4 regions of the Aminiphilus sp. genome follow, and region 3 is predicted to be linked to each of the others. Evidence: riboswitches for the same ligand, from Rfam matches in the RefSeq annotation. Region 3 holds a riboswitch; each other region holds the start of a gene.

Region 1 (5,115 bases), on a different contig from region 3:
TCGAGAAGCACCCCCAGACGCTCCCGGCGGAACAGGTCGTCCATCAGCTCCCGATAGGTCGCAACGGCCCTCCGCCGGCTTTCCCGCACCGCCGCCCGGTCCGTCTCGGGAAGAGGAAGCGGCGTCTCCGAGAGATTGGCGTACATGTTCACCCCCACGGCCCGGTCCGTCCGGAAGTCCAGATTCTTCAGGCGCTCCGCGAAAACGTCCCCGATCTCCCGCTGCACCAGGCCGGACTGGAGTGCCTGCACCATGCCGCCCTCGGCCTCGATGCGCTGCAGGAAATCCCAGGCCCGCTCCGCGAGCTGCTGCGTCAGCGCCTCCACATACCAGGAGCCACCCGCGGGGTCCAGGGGCTGCAACAGGTGAAACTCGTCCCGGAGAAGGAGCTGCATGTTCCGGGCAATGCGGCGGGACAGCCCCTCGGGAGGGCGGACCGCCTCGTCGAACCACCCCACGTGCATGCCCTTCACTCCTCCCACCACCGCCGAGAAGGCCTGGGTGGAAGCGCGCAGCACGTTCACGTAGGGATCGTAGATCGTTGTGGTGAAGCGGGAGGTGCTCGCGAAGAGGTCGATCCGACAGGCGTCCCCGCTTCCTCCGAAAGCCTGGACGATCTGCGCCCAGAGCATCCGGGCGGCCCGCAGTTTGGCGATCTCCATGAAAAAGTTCGCTCCCTGGGAGAAGCAGAAACGCATCTGCGCCGCCGCGGTGTTCACGCCAAAGCCGCGACGCAGGAAGGCGCGCACGTAGGCGATGCCCGTCGCCATGGCGCAGCCCAGTTCCTGGACGGCACTTCCGCCGCCCTCGTGGTACACGTCGCCGCGAACCATGACGGTTCGCAGGCGGGGCATGCGCATTTTCGCCCACTGGGTCACCAGCCCCATCTCGTCGTAGAGCGCGTCGAGGGGGCAGGAAAGGGTTCCGTCCAGCGCCAGCGCACCCAACGGATCCGCTCCGATGCATCCGGAGATCCCCTCCAGCAGGGCCGCCTCGCCCCGGGCGCGAAGCCGTGCGGCGAAGAGCGCCAGAATCGGCGCCGCCGACTCGCCGCCGTAGAGATGCACCTCCCGGCCGCGCAGCTCCACGCCGTCCAGCAGCGCGTCCATATCGCGCAGCGTGGCGAGGGAGACGCCCCCCTCGTCCTCGAAGGGACACCCCTCGTCCGGCACGTCCAGGCAGCGGAGGGTCGCCCCGTCAAGGGCGATGTGGACCGCCGTGGCACCCGAGGCCAGCTCCTCCCGGAGAAGTGCGTTGGTCCGTTCCGGAAGAGCGTCGCCGCACTTCTGGGCGATGGCCCATCCGCCCCGGACGTAGCCCAGGGGATCCGTGCCGCGCAGATAATCCGCCGCGCCGGGGAACGTCTCCGCCTGCCCGGAGAGCGGCGCGTTCTCCTCCGTATAGAGAGGCTGGAGGGAAATGCCTTCGTAGGTCCGCGTGACGAGACGTTTTTCGAAGGGAGCACCCTTGAGGGCCGCCTCCGCTTCCTTCCGCCACTCCTCGTAGGAGACGGAGGGAAATTCCTCGAAGGAAACGGGAGGGCTCGTTTCAGTTCGCACCTGCTCTTCTCTGTCCATACACAACATCCTTCCTGAGCGACTCGTCTTCAGAGATCTCCGGAGCCGACGCCCGGGCGGACGAAAAAAGGCCGCCCTTTCGCGGCGGCCCTGCATAACAACATCTTAGAGGGAGTCCTCCCTCTTCTTCCAACGGCGTCCGCCCGCGCAGACCTGAGTTGTACCCGCAGACCGGTCTCCTGACTCCCGTTCATCCTACTTCCGCGTCTTCCCGAAGTCGCCTTCAGTGACCTGTGCGGGTTCGTCCCGGTTACAGTGGCGAGGCCGTTCCGGATTTTCACCGGATTCCCGTGCATCTGCAAGCTTTTGTTTCACTTGTCCGGAACATCCTACGCTTTTTCAGGGAATCGTGTCAAGGCACGACGCATTTTTGTGCGGCCGGACAGGAAGCGTGTCACCCCTGAGCGGGACGATGAACATGTCACCCATGACGAACAGGGGCGACGTCTTCATGAAGACGAAGGAAGCGCGGCGGTTACTGGTGATCGGACAGGCATCCGCCGGAAAGACCACGGTTCGGGAGGCTGACGAAAGGCACCCCCGCACAGAAAACTTCCGGGAAACATTCCTTCGCTGCTGTCGCCGCTGCGCGTACGGCATCGCCCGTGGCATTTCCGCACGAGCCTGCGGATTCGGGCACCGCTCCACCGGGTCGGACGGCAGGCGAAAAAGAGAGTCTTTGGAACGATCCGCCAGACCTCTTGAATTGAGCAGAAAAATTGCACTAGTCTTTGACTTGACACGCCATAGCAACATTGCCACAATAACCGCACGCTGCCGTATCGGCATACAATCAAACGACGTCAGGTGCTCGGGAAGTCCGGTGAAAGACCGGCGCGGACCCGCCACTGTAACCCCGACGAAACCGCGAAGCCACTGGTTCCGGCCATTTCGGAACCGGGAAGGCGCGGATGGAGGATGAAGGGGAGCCAGGAGACCGGCCTGACGACGAGAAGAGCGGCATTCCGCGGAGATCGGATGCCCGCTTGGGGACGCGCATCTTCCCGTCGACGCGGGCACCGAGAGAGTCGAATGCCACAGGAAGGAACGCAGCGTCGTGCCCAGGGGGCCTCATCCGCGAGGCCCTTTTTTCGTACCCATCGATCAGGCTGTTAAAAACCGAACATTCTAAAATACAATGTTTTTGTATGTTTAGATCAAAAAATTATAGACAATTTTTGCCCCCGGGACATGCACCGTGAAACAGGGGGATGTTCCGGGAAAACCCCGGAAACGCGAAGTAAAACGGCTGTGGTGCCACAGCCGGGTAAGACGCGGGAGAAAGCACACTGCGGCGCGGAGCGGAAGCACGGAAAGGGGGTGGCGACGGAAATACGGTGTGCGTTGGAACAGAATGAACGAAGGCGGCGAAGAAAGATGTTCCGGCGGGCGGGGGAACACGAGGCAGAGCCGGAAGAGCCGGAACGAAACGGTGCGACCGGAGGCGGAGCGCCAGAGACGCTCCCGCGTCGGCCCGGCCCCTTCGCCGGAGAAACGGAAGGACCGGAGAGCATCGGGCTCTCCGAAAGCGGAGATGCAGCAAAAACGAGATGCATACGAAGGGTGGGAAACGACATGGGTTTTTCCGTGGCACAGAAGATTCTCCAGACCCATCTGGTCGAGCTGGAACAGCCCGACGCGAAAACCGGAAGCCGCGTGGGCATCCGCATCGATCAGACCCTGACCCAGGACGCGACGGGCACCATGGCCTGCCTCCAGTTCGAGGCCATCGGCGTGGAGAAGGTCCGGACGGAGCTCTCCGTGAGCTACGTGGACCACAACATGATTCAGGAGGATTTCCGCAATCCCGACGATCACCGCTATCTCCAGGACGTGGCGGCCAGATACGGCATGCTCTTCTCCCCCGCGGGAAACGGCATCTGCCACCAGGTGCACCTGGAGCGCTTCGCCAGGCCCGGAAAAACGCTTCTGGGCAGTGACTCCCACACACCCACCGCCGGAGGCGTGGGCATGCTCGCCATCGGCGCGGGCGGCATGGACGTGGCCCTCGCCATGGCGGGAGAACCGTTCTACACGCCGCTGCCGAAGATCACCCTGGTGCGCCTCTCGGGAGAACTCGCCCCCTTCGTCTCCGCCAAGGACGTTGTCCTGGAGGTACTCCGCCGCCTCACCGTCAAGGGAGGCGTGGGGCGCATTCTGGAGTACGGCGGCCCCGGCGTGGCGGGGCTTTCGGTCCCCGACCGGGCCACCATCACGAACATGGGGGCCGAGACGGGGGCGACCTCGTCCCTCTTCCCCAGCGATGACGTGACCCGGGCATGGCTCCGCGCCCAGGGGCGCGAGCACCAGTGGGTGGGGATCACCGCCGACGCGGACGCCGTCTACGACGAGGTGCTCGACATCGACCTCTCCACCCTGGAGCCGCTGGTGGCCCAGCCCTTCCAGCCCGACCGGGTGGTGCCGGTGCGGGAACTCGCAGGGCTTCCCGTGGATCAGATCATGTTCGGCTCCTGCACGAATTCCTCCCTCCGGGACATCGCCGCCGTGGCTCATCTGCTGAAAGGACGGGCCGTCACACCTTCGGTGAGCGCGGGTATCTCCCCCGGCAGCATTCAGGTGATTCTCGAGGCGGAGCGTCGGGGACATCTGGGCGCTCTGGTGGCCGCGGGAGTGCGCATTCTCGAATCGAGCTGCGGCGCCTGCATCGGCATGGGTTTCGCACCGCCCACGGAGGGCGTGTCCCTCCGGACGATCAACCGAAACTTCCTCGGCCGCTGCGGCCACAAGACGGGCCAGGTCTATCTGGTGAGCCCCGAGGTAGCCGCCGCGTCGGCCCTGACGGGAAGGCTGACGGACCCCCGGGAACTCGCGGCGAAGCTGGGGCTCCCTCCCTTCCGGTTCGAACTGCCGGAACAGCTCGTCCTGAACGACAGCCGCTTCGTCGCCCCCAGCGCGGAGCCGGAAAAGGTGACCATCCGCCGGGGCCCCAACATCGCCCCTCTCCCCGCCATGACGCCCCTGCCGGAGATTCTGGAGGGAGAAGTGCTCCTCAAGGTGGGGGACGACATCACCACGGACCACATCATGCCCGCCGGGGCGAAGGTGCTTCCGCTCCGCTCCAACATCCCCGCCATCTCCAGGCACGTCTTCGAAGTGGTGGATACCACCTTCCCCGACCGGGCGCTCGCCTCGGGAGGCGGTTTCGTCACGGGAGGCGCCAACTACGGTCAGGGGTCGAGCCGGGAGCACGCGGCTCTGGCGCCGCGCTACCTGGGCGTGAAGGCCGTGCTGGTGAAGAGTTTCGCCCGCATCCACCTGGCGAACCTGGTCAACTTCGGCATTCTGCCCCTGGTCTTCGTGGATCCCTCGGACTACGACGCACTGGACCAGGGGGACCGCCTCTCCCTGCACACCACCGCGGTGCGGGCCGGGGAGAGCTTTGCCGTGCGCAACGAGACGAAGGGAAAGGATATGCGCTGCACCACCCCCGTGGCCGAGGAAGATCTGGAGATCATCCGGGCTGGAGGCAAGCTCAACGCGGTGCGCCTCGCCCGGGGTGCCTAGAGTCCGCGACGCA
Region 2 (5,115 bases), on a different contig from region 3:
GCGGACATTTCCTTTCCCGACGTTCGGAAAAGGACCGCGGCAGCCCTGCGCTGGGCCGCGGAATGGGACAAGGACGAACATTACTGGGCTGCGGACGAAACGCTCGCCCTGCTCGAACGCGAAGATTTTTCGGCTGTGTATCGACAGGTTTCCTTCTGCGGCGGTCTTTTCTCCCTCAGGCGGAAAACTCCGTCGTTCCCGAACCGATAGACCCGACACCCCCGGACATGGGCATCCTCCAGCGTCCGGGGAAGGCATCTCCGCTCCTGCTCTCTTTGCGAACATCAGGAACTCGCGCGATCCGACATCGCTCTCTTGAATTATCCGTGATGCGACTTCTCCGGCGTCGGCGTCGGTTTCGGCTTGCCCGGCTGCTCGGGCGCACCCGGCTTGTTCGGATCGGGCTTGGGTTTGTCGGGCTGATTCGGATTCGGCCCGGGCTTCTCCGGTTGGCCCGAACCGCCCTGTCCCGTCTTTAGACTCTTCGTTGCCGATCCCTCCAGATTGCAGAAGGCCGTCACCGTGATCGTCGCACCTTTCGGCACGTTTCCGAGGACAAACCGCTCATGCACGCCACCGGAATCCGATTGTCTCTTGTAACGCCTGTCGTCGACTTCCTTGCCGTTCACCAGAATCCGAATCCGCCTGATGTAATGTCTGTTCGGTTCCTCGGTTTTGTGAACCACATGGACATCGAGCACCCTGTCCGCCTCGCTCCAGCTCAGCCGCACGTCCTTCGGCGCGTTCGCAAACGCCGACAGGGACATGACAAAAAGGGCCAGCACCGAACACGTCATCACTCCAATCAGTTTCCGCATCGTCACATTCCTCCCGTTCCACATCCGAATTTCACGCATCCACTTTCTCCTTCAGAATGCGACGGCTCCACGGATGCCGTCCCTCCGTCTTGACCCGGACCGCCACGCTCCGCGTTCTACGACGAAAGTGTATCCATGGGTATGCAACGACGCGGTCAAGGAAGGTAAAGAAGCGTCAAGAAACGTTCCCGAACGTTCGGATCCACGCGCCCGGAGCGGCAGCCCATCCCTGAGACCGTGCGCGGCAGAACGGAAGGTAAAAACCATTTTCCCTACAAGGGACCTTCTCCCGGGGGCTTTTGCCGAGGACGACACTGCGGAGTTGGGCTATACTTGCCGAAAAGGGCAGGGAATCTCCAACCCGGCCCGCTACACCGGAGGTGACCTTCATGATCGGCACGATCGTGCGCCTTCTCTGGGGGGCGTTTTCCTTTCTGCTTCTCGCGGGACTCTTCGGCGCGTCCTTCTTCGGACTTTTTCTGAGCGCGCTGGCACCGTCGGATTTCGTCTCCCTCGCCATCGCCACCTCCCGGGAGGGACGACCCGCCGCGGCGCTCGGCATCCTCGACTTCTGCCAAGCCCAGGGCATCGGCGACGCGGAATCACTGGAAATTCTCCGGGAGCGCCTCGTGCCTCCTCCGACGGAGCGGGCATTGCGGACGTTCGTTCCTTCCGGAGAAGCATCGCTTGACGAGGACGCACTTCGGGGAGCCCTGGTACGACGCCTCGGCCTGGATGCCGCTTTGGGATGGACCGTCTCGCCCGGAACATGGCTCACCGGTGTCCAGGAAAGTGAGGCAACGACCGGAACGGTGCGTGCCTACGGGCCGGGAGACCTTCTCCGGGTGGAGCAGGTCCTTGCCTCGGTAGGCAGTGATGGCGCTCCGACGATCGTTTCCGCCGGCAAGGAACTCGCGACGCTCCTCACGGCTGCGGAAAAAGCTCTTTCGACCAAAGACGCGAACAAGGGCGACATCGCCTCGCCCGACGAGGCGGGGCGAGCGCTTCTGACCGCATCCTCTCCAGAGGCGACGACCCTCCTGTGGACCCTCTACGGCAATGCAGGGTGGCACGCCGCATCGGTGTTCTCCATCCTGAGCTTGGCTGCCACGCCGACGGACCTCGCCGACGCGTCGGCCATGCTGCAACGTCTCGGCCCGGAAAATCGGGCTTTCCTGGAGATCACCCGAACATGGGGCCTCGCCGCCTCCCGTCGTTTCGGGGAACTCAAAGCGCCCCAGGCCTTTCTGGAGGGATTGCGGAGAAATCCCAAGGGAGCCTTCGGTCTTGCGGCCTATCTGGCTCTCCGCGAGGGAGATACCCGACTCGCCTCTCTCGGAGCGGTGTCACCCGGCATCGCCCGCTTCATGATTCCCGCGGGTCGCCTGTTCCTGTTTCCCGCCATGCTCCTGAACCTGCTTCCCCCCTGGGGGACACCTTCGGTCTTCCTCGGCGCAGGAGGATTTCTGCTGCTCTGGATCTTTCTTTCCCTCGTCTCTTCCAGGCGGAGGGCCGACGAGGAGGACCTCCGCCCGGAAAACAGTCCGGACATGCCGGAGGAGACCGTCGAAACGGAAAAACGCAGTTCCCTCCCGAAGAGAGGGAGCGGCGCAGGAAAACGACTCGGCCTCGGACTGGCTTTTCTCGTCCTCGTCGTCCTCGCCGCGGGAGGAGGGCATTTTTTCCTGCGGAACACCCTTTTCCAACCGTCGCCCCATTTCAGGGAAAGCAGGGAGCGGCACATCGCAGGGAAACTTTCCGTCTCTTCCGGAAAAGCGCTCTCCGAGGCCGTCGCAACGGCGGCAACGCGGACGGAAAACACTGCCGCAGCCCTTGCCGACACTTGGCTCGACGCACAGACGCGACGTCTGGACGCGGATTTTCTTCCCTGGCTCACCATGGCCTGGCAACGCTGGTTCGTTCGCACCGCTCCTCTTCTTCCCTCGGACGGGGAACTCGTAGCCGATACGGGAGAACTGGTGCAGGAGGCCTTCGCCCTCCGGGTGCTGCGACTGCATGCCGCGTCGTCGGAATGGAAAGCCATGGTGGAGCGCATTGCCCAAACCTTCGGCGCCACCCTGGACGCGACCCTTCTCCCGGTGAAACAGGCGGCGGAGGTGGACGATCCGACCTGGGCACGCCTTCTGGAAGGGCAATTCGTCCTCCTGGTGTTCGCCGACGGAAGAACAGAAAGCGTGTCTCTCGGAAATCTCCTCGGCGACGGCCGAGGACTCGTTCCCTTTCTTGAAGCATCCCTGAAGCCGCTTCTGAAAGGAAACGGCGGGGAAACAACGCGTTTCTCCCCGGAGCTTCCGGGAGAGAAATTCCGCCTTGTGCACCGCAGCGAAGAACCTTCCTGGTACCGGCGTACCGCCCTGGAACGAGGGGCACGCGTGGCCGAACGAGTCGGTGGCCCGCTTCTTCCATCGCTTACGGACGCAGGATATATCGTGATGGAATCCCTCGCCTCGGGGCGGAGCCCTCTGGTGGAAATGCCCGTTCTTCGCCGGGCTTTCGCGGAGTCTCTCTCCGCTCAAAGAGCAGGACTCGCGGGTGATTCCGCCGGAGGATTCCGAAGAGCACTGGATTTCGTGACGGAGATGCTCACCCGGAGTATCTCTCTGGAGGCAGCCACCGGACATTGAGAACGGGAGGGGGGTTCCTCTCGTCCCGTTTTCGCGTATACTTGCCCCTGATGGAGACCGTCTGAAGGAAACTTCGGCAGCAGGTCTTTCCGGTGTCGCCCCCGCTCTCCGGGCGGCACTCCACAACTCGAAAGGAAACGTTTCCGGTTTTCGGAGAACCGCCGCCGTGCCCTCCGGTGGCGTCACAAAAGTTTTCCGAACGGGAAGCCGGTGTAAATCCGGCACGGCCCCGCCACTGTAAGCGCGACGACGCCGCATGGAACCACTGAAACCCCAGGTTTCGGGAAGGGGCGGCGAAGAAGGACCGCGAGTCAGGAGACCGGCCGGAAACGGGTGAGGAGGTGATGTCTGCGTGGGCGGACGCGCTCCCAAGCTCGTCTTGGGGACCGCGGTGTACGCCGCGGTCCCGTCCTGTTGAAGCGCTTGCGAAAAAAGACGAACGGACGTGTCACCGTCCGTTTCGGCCATCTCTCGAAGCGAACGGATCCAAAGATGCGTTTCGAGAGAACGGATGCGTTCGTTCATCGAAATCCTTTCCCCCGGGAAACGAGACTCTCGAACAGGAGGAAGCAAACATGACCCGTTCCGGATTGGTACTTCTCTGCTGCGCTCTTTTCCTCGCGGCCTTTTCTTCCAGCGAGGCCTTCGCCATGGGACACGGCAAGGCGGCCCCCGAGAAAAAGGGCATTCTCGTCGTCGCCTTCGGCACCTCCGTACCCGAGGCGCGGAGCGCCATCGACACCCTCGTGGACGCCGCACGGAAGGCTTTCCCCGACGCGGAGGTCCGCACGGCCTATACGTCCAACATCATCCGCAGAAAAGTCCTCGCCGAAGAGGGCACGGTCATCGACTCTCCGCTGATCGCCCTGGCGCGCATGCAGGACGAGGGCTTCACCCACGTGGTGGTACAGCCCACCCACGTGATCCGCGGCGAGGAATTCGACGATCTCGCGGAAGTGACGGACGCCCTGGCCCGCCTGGAGCGAAAATACTCCTTCAAGGCCGTCGCCATGGGCGATCCTTTCCTCTCCTCTTTCGAGGACTACGGCAAGATGGTCTCCATTCTCCAGAGAACCTACGGAGACCGAGCAAAGGGCGACGGCGCGGTGGTCTTCATGGGACACGGTTCACCCCATCCGGCGAACGCCGCCTACTCGCAGATGCAGCTTCTCTTCGACGAGCGGGGATTGCGCTTCGCCCTCGGTACCGTCGAGGGGTTCCCTTCCCTCGATATGGTTCTGGAACGCCTTGAGACCATGGGGGCAAAGCGAGTGACCCTGGTGCCCTTCATGATCGTCGCGGGAGACCACGCCCGGAACGACATGGCGGATCCGGAGGATCCCGAATCCTGGCGCAGTGTTCTGGAGTCGAAAGGATACCGGGTGAACCCCGTCATCGAGGGACTCGGAAGCAATCCCGAGGTGGCGGCTCTCTTCGTGGAACACCTCCGCGTCACGGCGCAGCACGTCTTCTAGAACACCGGGACGCGCACAAGAAACCGGGGCTCCCGGACGCTCTTTCCGAGAGCCCCGACAGGTTCGGCTTTTTTCATGGCGACACACCCCAGGGAGGAATGCTCCGTGCCCCTATCGGAACACGCCACCGGCGCCAGTGCCGGTCCCGAACATTCCCAGAGCGGCTCCCTTTCTGCC
Region 3 (5,115 bases):
AGCGGAAGAGCGCCCTCGTTGAGGAGTGCTCCGTTCACCGCAGGAAGATGCTCCTTGCCCTCCAGGACGAAACCCCACCTCCGGCAGAGCAGGTCCGGCGCAGTGAGCCCCGCCCGGTCGCTGGAGCAGGTGGTCGCGAGCGTGGCATCCAAAGCTTTTGCGCAGGAGCGGGCCAGGTCGAATCCGCCGCCCAGATGTCCCCCCGTGAGAGGAACTACCATGTGCCCGTCCTCGGAGACGCAGACGAGAGGCGGGTCCGAGGCCTTGTCCCGCAGGAGCGGTCCGGCGGCGCGCAGGTAGATGGCGGCGGCGCCGACCCCGATGATGCCCGAAAGGGTCGTCCTCGGTCGCTCCCAGAGGGAGATCAGAAGCGTCTTCAGTTCCCCCGGGGCGGGAGAGAGGACATCGCCGCCCAGGGCGGAGGCGAGACGTCGGGCCGTTTCCTCTCCCCGGGAGGAGAGAATCAGGATGGCGGGAGGTGTGCTCATGACCGCGGGGATCTTTCCGCGTTCCGGAAGCCGTGGGAGAAGCTTCCGTCGTAGAGGAGACTCTTCGCCTCTCCGGGGGCGAGGCAGCTCCCGATCACGAGGAGCGCGTGATTCGCGATGCCCGCCTCGTCCATGCGGCGGGCCAGCTCGTCGAGGCGGGTCCGGAGAATTCTCTCGTCCGGCCAGGTGGCGCGGTAGACGCAGGCGCTGGGCGTGTCCGGTGCGTAACCGCCCCGAAGAAGCGCATTGGCGACCTGATCCGCCTGTCCGGCGCTGAGGAAGATCACCAGGGTGCTTTGCGATGCGGCGAGCCGCTCCAGAGATTCCGAGGCGGGAACGGGCGTGCGCCCCGCCGCTCGGGTGCAGATCACCGTCTGGGTGCCCCCGGGCACGGTGTATTCCACGCCGAGGCGCGCCGCTGCGGCCTGAAGGCTCGACACGCCGGGAACGATGGTCACGCCCACGCCTCGGGCCTCCAGTTCTCGAATCTGCTCCGCCGTCGCTCCGTAAAGGCTGGGATCTCCGGTGTGGAGGCGCACCACGCGCCGTCCCTCCAGCGCGGCCCTGCTCATGAGTTCCACCTGTTCCTCCAGATCGAGGGAGGCCGAATCCACCTTTTCGCAGGAAGGGTTGCAGAACGCCAGCAGCGCGGGAGCCACGAGACTTCCCGCGTAGACCACGAGGTCCGCCGTTTCGAGGAGGCGCTTTCCTTTCAGCGTGAGCAGTTCCGGATCTCCGGGACCGGCGCCGACGATGGTCACCTCCGCCTGGAACGGCGTTGCGTGTTCCCCGTCCGAGTGTTCTCGGTTCATGCCTGTTTCGCCTCCTTGTCTCCCCAGACGAGAAAGACCGGGTTTTGTCCGGAGAGCATCCACGATCCCGCCAGGGGTTTACCGTATCCTGCGGTGAGCTGCCAGAAACCCGGCGAGCCCCCCAGATCTTCCAGTGTACGCAGTGCCGTCATGGCTCTGTCCACGAGGATGAACGTCGCCGCCAGGCGTCCTCCGGGGCGGAGCAGCTTCCAGCAGGCGGCGAGCACCTCCGGAAGGGCGCCGCCGTGGCCGCCCACGAAGACCGCGTCCGCGCACCGAAGTCCCGCCAGTGTCTCCGGTGCGCTCCCCCGAAGGAGGCACACCCTGCCCCGGGGCGTCCGCCCCGCGCACTCTCCGTCGTCCGCTGTGTCGCGGCGGAATGGGTCCTGCGTCGCACATCCTGCGGAACCGGCCACAGGTGCCGTCGCAGAGACGGTGTCTTCCTTCGGAGAAGAGGTGGTTGCTCCGTGTCGCGCCCTCATTTCCACGGCGATGCCCGCCCGAAGGCAGTTGCGCGCCGCGAGAGCGAGCGCCTCCTGCTTCGGTTCAACGGAGAGCACTGTTCCCTCCGGCCCCGCGGCACGGGCAAGCTCCACCGTCATGCCTCCTGTTCCCGTCCCGATTTCGAGAACCCGACACCCCCGGAGAGGGTGGAGCAGGCCGAGAAGAGCGGCGCGGACGGGGGCCTTCGTGAGGGGGATTCCCTCGTCCCTCGAAAACCAGGAATCGGGGAGGACGCCTGTGGGGAGGGGGTTTTCTCCGGCTCCGGCGCCGTCTTCCAGGAGAAAATCCCTGCGGGGCGGCTCGACCTCGGGGGGGTCGAGCCAGAGAAGAGGCAGGCGTCCCCGAGGCTCCATGGTTGCCAGCTCCGAGAGCGTTCCCTCCGTGATGGATTCCTCCGGCAGGCCCAGATCCCAGGCGAGCGCGCCTTTGCGCTCCGGGCCGAGGCGATCTGCCAGCTCCCGGAGCTGTGTCGGAACCCGCTCCCATCCGCCCAAAAGGACCACCGCCTCGCTCTGGAGGGCGGCGAGCGCTCCTCCGGTGGTCCTCGTCCCCGGGGATGCCTCCGCGGAGGGGCGTTCGCCCGTTGATGGGTGGAGCTCCTCCGGATTTTCGAGCGTCCGTCCGTGCAGGGAGAGGGTGGGGACGTTCACCCAGGAGCGGCCGCGTCGTGCCGCCAGAAGCTGCATGCTGGAGATGCCCGGAACGAGCCGGACCTTTTCAGGACCGAACCGGCGCACCAGAGAGGATGCGAGACTGTAGAACCCCGTGTCGCCGCTCACCAGGACGCCCACGGGGCCTTTTTCGAGAAGTTCCGCCACACGCCGCAAGGTCGCCTCGGTTCCCCGGGGCAACTCCTCCAGGTGTTGCGGCGCCACGGAAGGACCTGCCGCAACGAGGGCGAGAAAACGGGCGTCTCCGAGAAGAAACGGCACGGACGCCGCCGTTTGCATTGCCGCCCGGGTCACCTGTTCGGCGCCGCCGGGTCCCATGCCGATGCAGAAGATGTTGTTCATGGCCCTCTCCACGCTTTCCTCAACGTGCGCAATGTCCCGTACTCCGCTTTGTGGACTGAATGCCTCTCTTCCGTCGTCGTTTCTCCGACGCCGCAGAAGAAGACGAAACAAGGAGGGCGAGATCTCCGCGCCCTCCTCCGCAGGTTTTCCAATGAAACCGGCCGAGGCAGCCTGCCGCCCGCGCGGACGCTCCCCTTCCAGAACAGATCGGTCTCCTGGCTTCCGTTCGTCCTACTTCCGCCCCTTCCCAGAGCTTGACTCCAGTGGGATGTGCGCGGTTTCGTCCCGGCTACAGTGGCGAGGGCCGCACCGGCGTGCTACCGGTTTCCCGTCACCTGTTCTGGCGAACTATGGCCACGCCAGCTGACGCCAAAAGAAGCGTCCGCGGGCGTGCATCTCGAAGTCTTGTCAATTATACCTCCGATCCTTCCGGGGAATCCTTCGGAGGAGTTTCGTTTTTTTGCGCGTTCCCCGCGTCTTCGAGAAGACACGACCAGGCGGCGCGTTTCGCTTCGAAGGAACGCCCCGCGTGGGCTGGGCTGGTGGAGGGAAGCCGGATCCCTGGGAGCGTCCGCAGCCGCTCGGGGAGCAGAGCCCGCACATGGCGGCGGAAGGCGCTTTCCGCGGTGCTTCCGTTGAAATAGATGATGCGGATCTGTGGATGGGCCGCGAAGAAGGTGCCGAAGTCGTTGGGAACGATGGAGGATGCCACGATGTCCGCATCGAGGCTTCCCGGCCGTTCACAGCAGGCGAGGACGTCCCAGAGGGCGATGCGGGCCCGGCGGAGGGCTTCGCAGCGCTCGACATAGGGCGCGTCGGGATCGAAACCGAGCAGAGCTCCGAGAATCGGCCAGAAGGCGTTGCGCGGATGGCCGTAATACTCGCCCTTCGCCAGAGATGCCTCGCCGGGCATGCTGCCCAGGACGAGGCGGGTCGCGTCGCTCCGGGCGATGGGAGGAAAGCCACGAAGAAGCGTCATGTCCTGCAGGGCGCTTGCGACTTTTTTGTGTCGCGGAGAACGCCTCTCCCGGGCGCGCTCGCGGGACAGGATGGGATCGCCTGCATCGACCAGGAGGAAAACGTGTCCGTGGTGCGAGTTCGTTCGTGGGAGACGTTCATTCTGGGTGCACTGCTTCGAGCCTGCGAACCCAATCGTCGAACAGAGAGCATTCTCTCCGAATTGTGCTCAGGCCGATTTCCCGAGCTCCCAAGATGGGGTGGAGCGGCTTGTCGTAGTTCCGAAAGAGTTTTTCTATGCGCTTGCTTGGAGCGGTTTCCGGGCCGTCATCAATGTATTCGGGTGAGGAAAATCCGCGTCGTATTTCCGTAAAAGCTTCGGAGAGTTCAGAATGCCCCAGGCTTTTTGCCAGGCTTTCCGGTCGGCTGAAAAGCAGCGCCTCGAATTCGTGCATTTGCACATAGGGAATGAACCGTCGAGAGGCATCCTCGCCGAGATCGTGTTTTACGCGGTCGGCGAGGGCCGAGACAACGGAGAAGTAGCGGCTCTCCACGTTTCGGAATTTGCCGGCGTCGCTTTTTCCCGGAAAATCCGACGGCAGGGCGTAGTAATCGAGAAAGGTGGTGCAGAAACACTCGATGTCACGTAACAGGCGCTCCCTGATGTCGAAAAGGAGGCGAGCATACCCGACGTTGCCGCCCTTGTGTCCCGGCCTGCCCAATTGCGATGGCAGCAGAAGAATTTTCTCCGCCGAAAGGGGGACAAGCAAAAGTTCGTTGATGAACTGCTCTTCCGTGAGTCCCTCGCAGATGACGTGGACGCGAATCATACGCTAGGTCTCCCCCCGAGAAGATTCTTCTCCCAAAGTTCCCCGAGGGAATATTCTTTTAACCATTCGCGGAAGGATCCCTCTTCGTGGCGACGGAACGTCGTAGTCCCCTCTCTCCGTTCTACGACGAGCAGATCCTCGACGGAAAACTCGTTGACGAACGGTACCGATTGTGTGGAAACGATGATCTGTACCCGCCTAGAAACGGAGCGCAGCAGGGAGGCGAGCAGTGCGAGTGCATAGGGATGCAGTCCCAGTTCCGGTTCATCGATGATGATCGTCGAGGGAGGATCTGGTTGTAGCAACGCGGTGACGAGGCAAATAAAACGGATGGAGCCGTCCGACAATTGGCTTGGCCAGAAAGGATAGTCACTCTCCTTTTGTTTCCAGAGAAGACGGATCTGTTCTTCTTCAGATGGCAGTCTCTGTGGTACGAGAAGAAAATCGTCGAAGAAAGGGATTGCGAGTTGCACTACGTTCCTGATGCGCTGATAAATCTCGGGTGTTTCAT
Region 4 (5,115 bases), on a different contig from region 3:
ACATCCATGCACCTCCTTTTCTCTGGCGTTTCTTGAGCAGGAACGCGAAAAGCGGGGCTCCCGCGAGCGCCGTCAATATCCCGATCGGAATCTCCGCCGCGGTCAGGCTTCTGGCGATGTCGTCCATCAGGATGAGATACGACGCGCCGAGAAGCGCCGACACGGGAAGCAGCTTCCTGTGGTCGGACCCCACCAGCATGCGCGCCATATGCGGGACGACAAGCCCCACCCATCCCACGATCCCTGCCAGTGCCACGGTTGCCGCAGTGATCAGCGTCGTGCAGGCGAGGACAAGCCACCTGTTGCGGTGGACGTTCATGCCGAGGGACTCCGCCTCCTCCTGCCCCAACGAGAGGACGTTGATCCTGAACCTGATCAGGTGCAGCAGCGTTCCCGCACAGCAGATCACCGGAGCGGCGAAGAGCAGCCTTTCCCACGACGACGACGCAAAACTGCCCATGAGCCACATGACGATTGCGGGGAGCTTGTTGTAGGGATCGGCCACATACTGGCCGAGAGAGGTGAGCGCCGTGAAGAACGCGCTGATGACCACGCCGCCGAGCACGAGCGAGAGAAGAGATTCCTCCCGTTCGCCCGAGCCGAGGCTCCAGACGGCGACCATCGCCAGAAGGCCGAAGACAAAGGCGAGGGGAATCACCGCGAAAAGGCCGTCGAAGAACAGAATCGCCACCGCGCCGCCGAACCCCGCCCCGGAGGAAACGCCGATGATCTGCGGTCCTACCAGGGGATTGCGGAAGACGCCCTGAAGAGCCGCTCCGGCGAGTGCCAGTCCTCCTCCGGCGAGCAGGGAACCCAGAACGCGGGGAAGGCGGATGAGAAGGACCACAGAGGTTTCCTGGGGAGTCCAGGAAGCCTCTGTGGGAAAAAGCACCGAGAGCAGGATTCGGGCAACACGCTCCACGGGAACGGGAAAACGCCCGATCGCCAGAGAGAACAGGGCGACTGCCGCCGTCAGGGCAAGAAGCACTCCTGCAAGAAGGGGGAAGGGAACGGCGCGGTGTCGTTCGGTCACGATGCCCTACTGTGCCCTTCCGAAGAGAGCTTCGTAGTGCGCGCTTCCCCGGTTTCTCTCCATTCCGAGAATATGCTCGTACTGCGCCCGGGAGAGGGTTTTTCCGTAGAGGAGGGTGTAGGCTTTTTCCATTTCTCCGGGAAGGTCGAACCTGTCCCGCCCGGGATGGAGAACGGAGGACATCCACATCCACATGAGGGGCGTCTCCTGATTGGGGGGATCCCAGCGGTAACCTCCGAGGGGGAGCTTGTAGACGCGGCGGTTCTTTACCGCGGAGACTCCCTTGAGCCGCTCGTCGGCGTAGACATGCTCGGGGGTGAGATCCCGCTCGAAACCGTTGAGCAGAATGACCTCCGGATCCCACAGCAGAATCTGTTCCTCGTTCACGGCGGCGAATCCGTCGATCTCTTCCGCGGCGACGTTTTTGCCTCCCGAGAGGACGATCGAGACGTCGTTGTGCGTGTTCTTTCCGGCGACCTGATAGTTGGCGAGAAAACGGAGGAAATAAAGCGTCCGTGGTTTTTCGGAATCGGGGATGGCCTCGCTTCTCCGGGTGAGCTGTTCGCGGGTCTTCCTGTGCCAGTCGAGAATCGTGGCAGCCTTCTCCTGCTTTCCGAGGATGGCGCCGAACGTCTCGATCCATCCCTCAAGGTATTCCTGGGTGCCGTACTTGAAGAGCGCGATCTTCATCCCCGCATCCAGCAGGGGGATGTAGAGATTGTCGCCGAAGTTCCCCCACTGGAAGACGATGTCCGGTGCGAGGCTCATGAGCGACTCCACGTTGGGCTGGAACCCCTCTCCCTGGACGATATCGCTGCGGATCCGCAGCGCCTCGGGGAAGAATTCGGAAAGGATTTCCCCCTCGATGGCCGTCTTCGAGAGCGGATTCATTCCCACCAGCCGTTCCGAAGAGCCGTCGATGGCGAGCACCATGCTGGCGGCCGGAATGGGAATGGTGACGATGCGCTTGACCGGGCCTTCGATCACGACCTCTCTTCCGGCCTGGTCCGTGACGACCGTTTGCGCCCCATCTCCGGGCGACATGAGAAAGCACACGAGGAACAGGGCGCATAGTCCCGTTCCGACAACCCGAAGCCTGTTTCCCAACATCCTGTGCATGAAACGATCTCCTCTCTTTCTGGCACATCTCACCGACACATGACGCTTTCCGGCAGATATTCCGACGGCGGCGCGAGTGTTAGAATCATCTAACACTCGCGCAACATAACAAAACCCCCGCGTCTTGTCAAATCCTTTTTTTCACTCGTGTGGCTGGACAGTGATAGTGTCACCCCTGGGCGGGACGATGAACATGTCATCCATGACGAACAGGGGCGACGAAGGCGTGCGGCCTTTCCGGTGTCCCTGTAGAATGAGGTGAGGCGTCGTCGTGCGTGGCCTCTTTGCCGCCTGTCGGGAGGCGGGAGGCGCGCAGGTCGGGGGGGACACACGGAAAAGAGACCGTCTTCCGCCGAACGGGGCAAAGCTATCGTATGGGGGGAATGGCTCCATGTCCGGGGAAAAGATCCGGAAAAGCGCCGGGTATGCGGAGTTCAAGCCGGTGTGCACCGTCAAGGCCTCGGAGGCGATTTACGAACAGATCCGGCGCAGCATTCTCGACGGCCGGTTCAAGGTGGGGGACAAGCTCCCCTCGGAGCGGACCCTCATCACCCAGTTCAAACGCAGCCGCCCCACCGTGCGGGAGGCGCTGCGCATGCTCGAACAGAGCGGCCTGGTCCGGATCGTTCCCGGTGGCGGCACCACGGTGCAGCACTTCGCCGCGTCGAACATCGAGGAGCCCTTGGAGACGATGCTCCATCTGGAGCGGATCTCCGCGAAGGAGATCTACGAGTTTCGCATCGTCCTCGAACAGGCCATGCTCGCCTGGTGTGTGGAGCGCCGCACCGGCGAGGACCTCCGCGCCTTTCGGGAGATCGTCGCCGCCGCGGAGGGCTGTCTGGGGCACTGGGAGACGTTTCTTCTCCAGGATCTGGCGTTCCATCGGCGCATCGCCGAAGCGGGGCGCAACGGCCTTGTGGCCGTGGTCTACCGGGTGCTGTACCGCATTCTCTCCCAGAGTATGGGGGAGCGCTTTCAAAGCCTCGACGCGGAGGAATCGCTCCTGCATCAGCGGGAGATCCTCGAGTGTCACCGGAACCTGACCTGTTACATCGAGGCGCGGAACCTGGAGGCCGCCCGCGGTTGCCTCGAAAGGCACCTGGACAGGTATCGGACGCTCTTCTGCTGACGCGCCCCCGGTTTCCGCCGGGGGTCAGGCCTCCCGCTCGGCCCGTCTGCCGCCGAAGGCGTGGATGGTTCTCGTGCCTGCGGTGCAGCATCCCCCGTGAGCCACGCCGGAGGGGATAAACAGCTCGTCGCCGGGATCGAGCGTCACCGTCCTTCCCGCCATGGTCACGGTGTAGCGCCCGTGCACGCAGACGAGATATTCGTCGTAGTCGTGGACGTGCTCGTCGGAGGTCCTGTCCGCGAAGGACGTCCAGAAGGCCATCTGCGAGCCGTCGGCCCCGCCCGCGACATAGCCCTCGATGTCCTTCGTGTACTGCGAACTCCGCCGGATGCGGTTCGCCGGATTTCTCATGAACGCAGGAAACTCTTCCACAGCGATCACCCTCGTTCCGAAAAGAATGCGATGCTTTCCCTCCGCCGGATACGGCGGCACATCCGGCATTTTGACGGATGCGCTTCTTCCTGTTATGCTACCGCAGGAACAGGGCGACGGAAAGGGAGAAACCTCTTTTTGTCGTTATAGACAGGTTCGCGGAGGGCAGGAAGCCGGTGTGAAGCCGGCACAGCCCCGCTACGGTAAGGATGACGATGCACGGACGACGCCACGGAACGAACCGTTCTGGAAGGCCCGTGCGGAGGATGACTCCGAGTCCGGACACTGCCCCGCGTCGCAAGACTCCTTCCTCGAGGGCGGAAGGTGTCCTTTTCGTTTTCCTCATTCCGGAAAAGGGCACTTCCCAGGAGAAACGGGGTTTCGGACGCGGCGCGTGGGCGAAGGCGCGACGGAAATTCCACTCCGGGGGAGGTGATGTCCGTCTCGAAAGTCCCTCATGGGTGACACTCTTCAAGGAGGAAGGCATCTCCTTGTCCGGCTCCCGAAAGGGGCGGCTCGGCAGGGAAGGCTTTGGAGGGAACCCGAAAGGAGCCGCCGGGAGGCGATGTCTTTTTCGGGTCCGGGAGAAATACGGAAAGGAGACGTGCAGCATGCAGCGGAACAAGGAGCGTTTCTTCCGCATGTCGCGGATCTTCACAGTGATGCTTGTAGTGTTTCTGGCGTTCGGATCGGCCGTCGCGGGGGCCGTGGAGAAGGCGGTCTACGCCACCACGGACTACACGTCGGGGGTTCTTGGAGTGGCCTCGGGGGATTCCGCCGTGAAGGTGGGCTCCGCCGGAGGGGATCCAGCGCTCTTTTCCTTCCAGAAAGACGGGGCCTGGAAGGTGCTCCACCGGGAGACGAACAACTACGGGGCCGCCCTGGACACCTTCACCGTCTACAATCCCGAGAACTGGGGAACCCCGGAGGTGAACAGGACGCTGGGGCACAACATCGCCGGGGCGGCCACCTGGGGAACGTGGCTCTTTCTGGCGAACTACTACAACGACGGCACGGCCTCGTATCTCACCAAGCACGACATGACGAACAACTACGCGCAGGTCGCCTCGGTCAACTTTGACGACGGCGTTGCCGCCAACCTCAGCGAATACGTGAAAAGCGTCCTCGTGGTGAATGATGCGCTCTTCGTCCTCATCGAGCGACGGGATGCCTCCTGGCCTCCCGTGCACGCCGCAGGTTCGCTGGTGAAGCTCGATCCCGCCTCCCTGGAGGAGATCGGCCGGGTTGCGGTGGGCAAGAATCCTTCCGCCATGGCCTATGCACCCACCTTGGGCAAGATCCTCGTCACGTCCTTCGGCGGCGCGAAGAACGCCTCCGGGACCACCGCCATCGAGGCGGTCTCGGTGTCCACCCTCGAAAAGAGCACCTTCGCCACCGCGGCGGATCTTCCGGCGAGCGCCGCCGCCTATGCCTTCGACTTCATCGGCGTCACCGCCTCGGG

Evidence for each region. Region 3 has a riboswitch for cobalamin ahead of cbiE (precorrin-6y C5,15-methyltransferase (decarboxylating) subunit CbiE). Riboswitches for the same ligand answer to the same signal wherever they lie in the genome.
Region 1: it holds a riboswitch for cobalamin, as region 3 does, so the genes downstream of both, Q1K49_RS08895 (methylmalonyl-CoA mutase family protein) here and cbiE (precorrin-6y C5,15-methyltransferase (decarboxylating) subunit CbiE) in region 3, are expected to answer to the same signal.
Region 2: it holds a riboswitch for cobalamin, as region 3 does, so the genes downstream of both, Q1K49_RS00990 (sirohydrochlorin cobaltochelatase) here and cbiE (precorrin-6y C5,15-methyltransferase (decarboxylating) subunit CbiE) in region 3, are expected to answer to the same signal.
Region 4: it holds a riboswitch for cobalamin, as region 3 does, so the genes downstream of both, Q1K49_RS06365 (hypothetical protein) here and cbiE (precorrin-6y C5,15-methyltransferase (decarboxylating) subunit CbiE) in region 3, are expected to answer to the same signal.

What each region holds. Positions count from the first base shown of each region.
Region 1 is NZ_JARKPW010000145.1:9,802-14,916, reverse strand. It holds gene Q1K49_RS08895 (methylmalonyl-CoA mutase family protein) at 1-1,577, opposite strand, end outside; cobalamin riboswitch at 1,729-1,892, opposite strand; cobalamin riboswitch at 2,366-2,538, shown strand; gene Q1K49_RS08890 (aconitate hydratase) at 3,153-5,102, shown strand.
Region 2 is NZ_JARKPW010000015.1:3,924-9,038, forward strand. It holds gene Q1K49_RS00975 (methyltransferase domain-containing protein) at 1-210, shown strand, start outside; gene Q1K49_RS00980 (hypothetical protein) at 321-818, opposite strand; gene Q1K49_RS00985 (hypothetical protein) at 1,208-3,463, shown strand; cobalamin riboswitch at 3,591-3,806, shown strand; gene Q1K49_RS00990 (sirohydrochlorin cobaltochelatase) at 4,039-4,938, shown strand; gene Q1K49_RS00995 (iron ABC transporter permease) at 5,044-5,115, shown strand, end outside.
Region 3 is NZ_JARKPW010000131.1:5,708-10,822, reverse strand. It holds gene Q1K49_RS07985 (cobalamin biosynthesis protein) at 1-488, opposite strand, end outside; gene cobM (precorrin-4 C(11)-methyltransferase) at 485-1,300, opposite strand; gene cbiE (precorrin-6y C5,15-methyltransferase (decarboxylating) subunit CbiE) at 1,297-2,817, opposite strand; cobalamin riboswitch at 3,005-3,184, opposite strand; gene Q1K49_RS07970 (DNA-deoxyinosine glycosylase) at 3,230-3,796, opposite strand; gene Q1K49_RS07965 (DUF4276 family protein) at 3,933-4,604, opposite strand; gene Q1K49_RS07960 (AAA family ATPase) at 4,601-5,115, opposite strand, start outside.
Region 4 is NZ_JARKPW010000106.1:162-5,276, reverse strand. It holds gene Q1K49_RS06385 (iron ABC transporter permease) at 1-1,033, opposite strand, end outside; gene Q1K49_RS06380 (ABC transporter substrate-binding protein) at 1,040-2,152, opposite strand; gene Q1K49_RS06375 (FadR/GntR family transcriptional regulator) at 2,544-3,281, shown strand; gene Q1K49_RS06370 (cupin domain-containing protein) at 3,306-3,632, opposite strand; cobalamin riboswitch at 3,789-3,962, shown strand; partial or broken gene Q1K49_RS06365 (hypothetical protein) at 4,265-5,115, shown strand, end outside.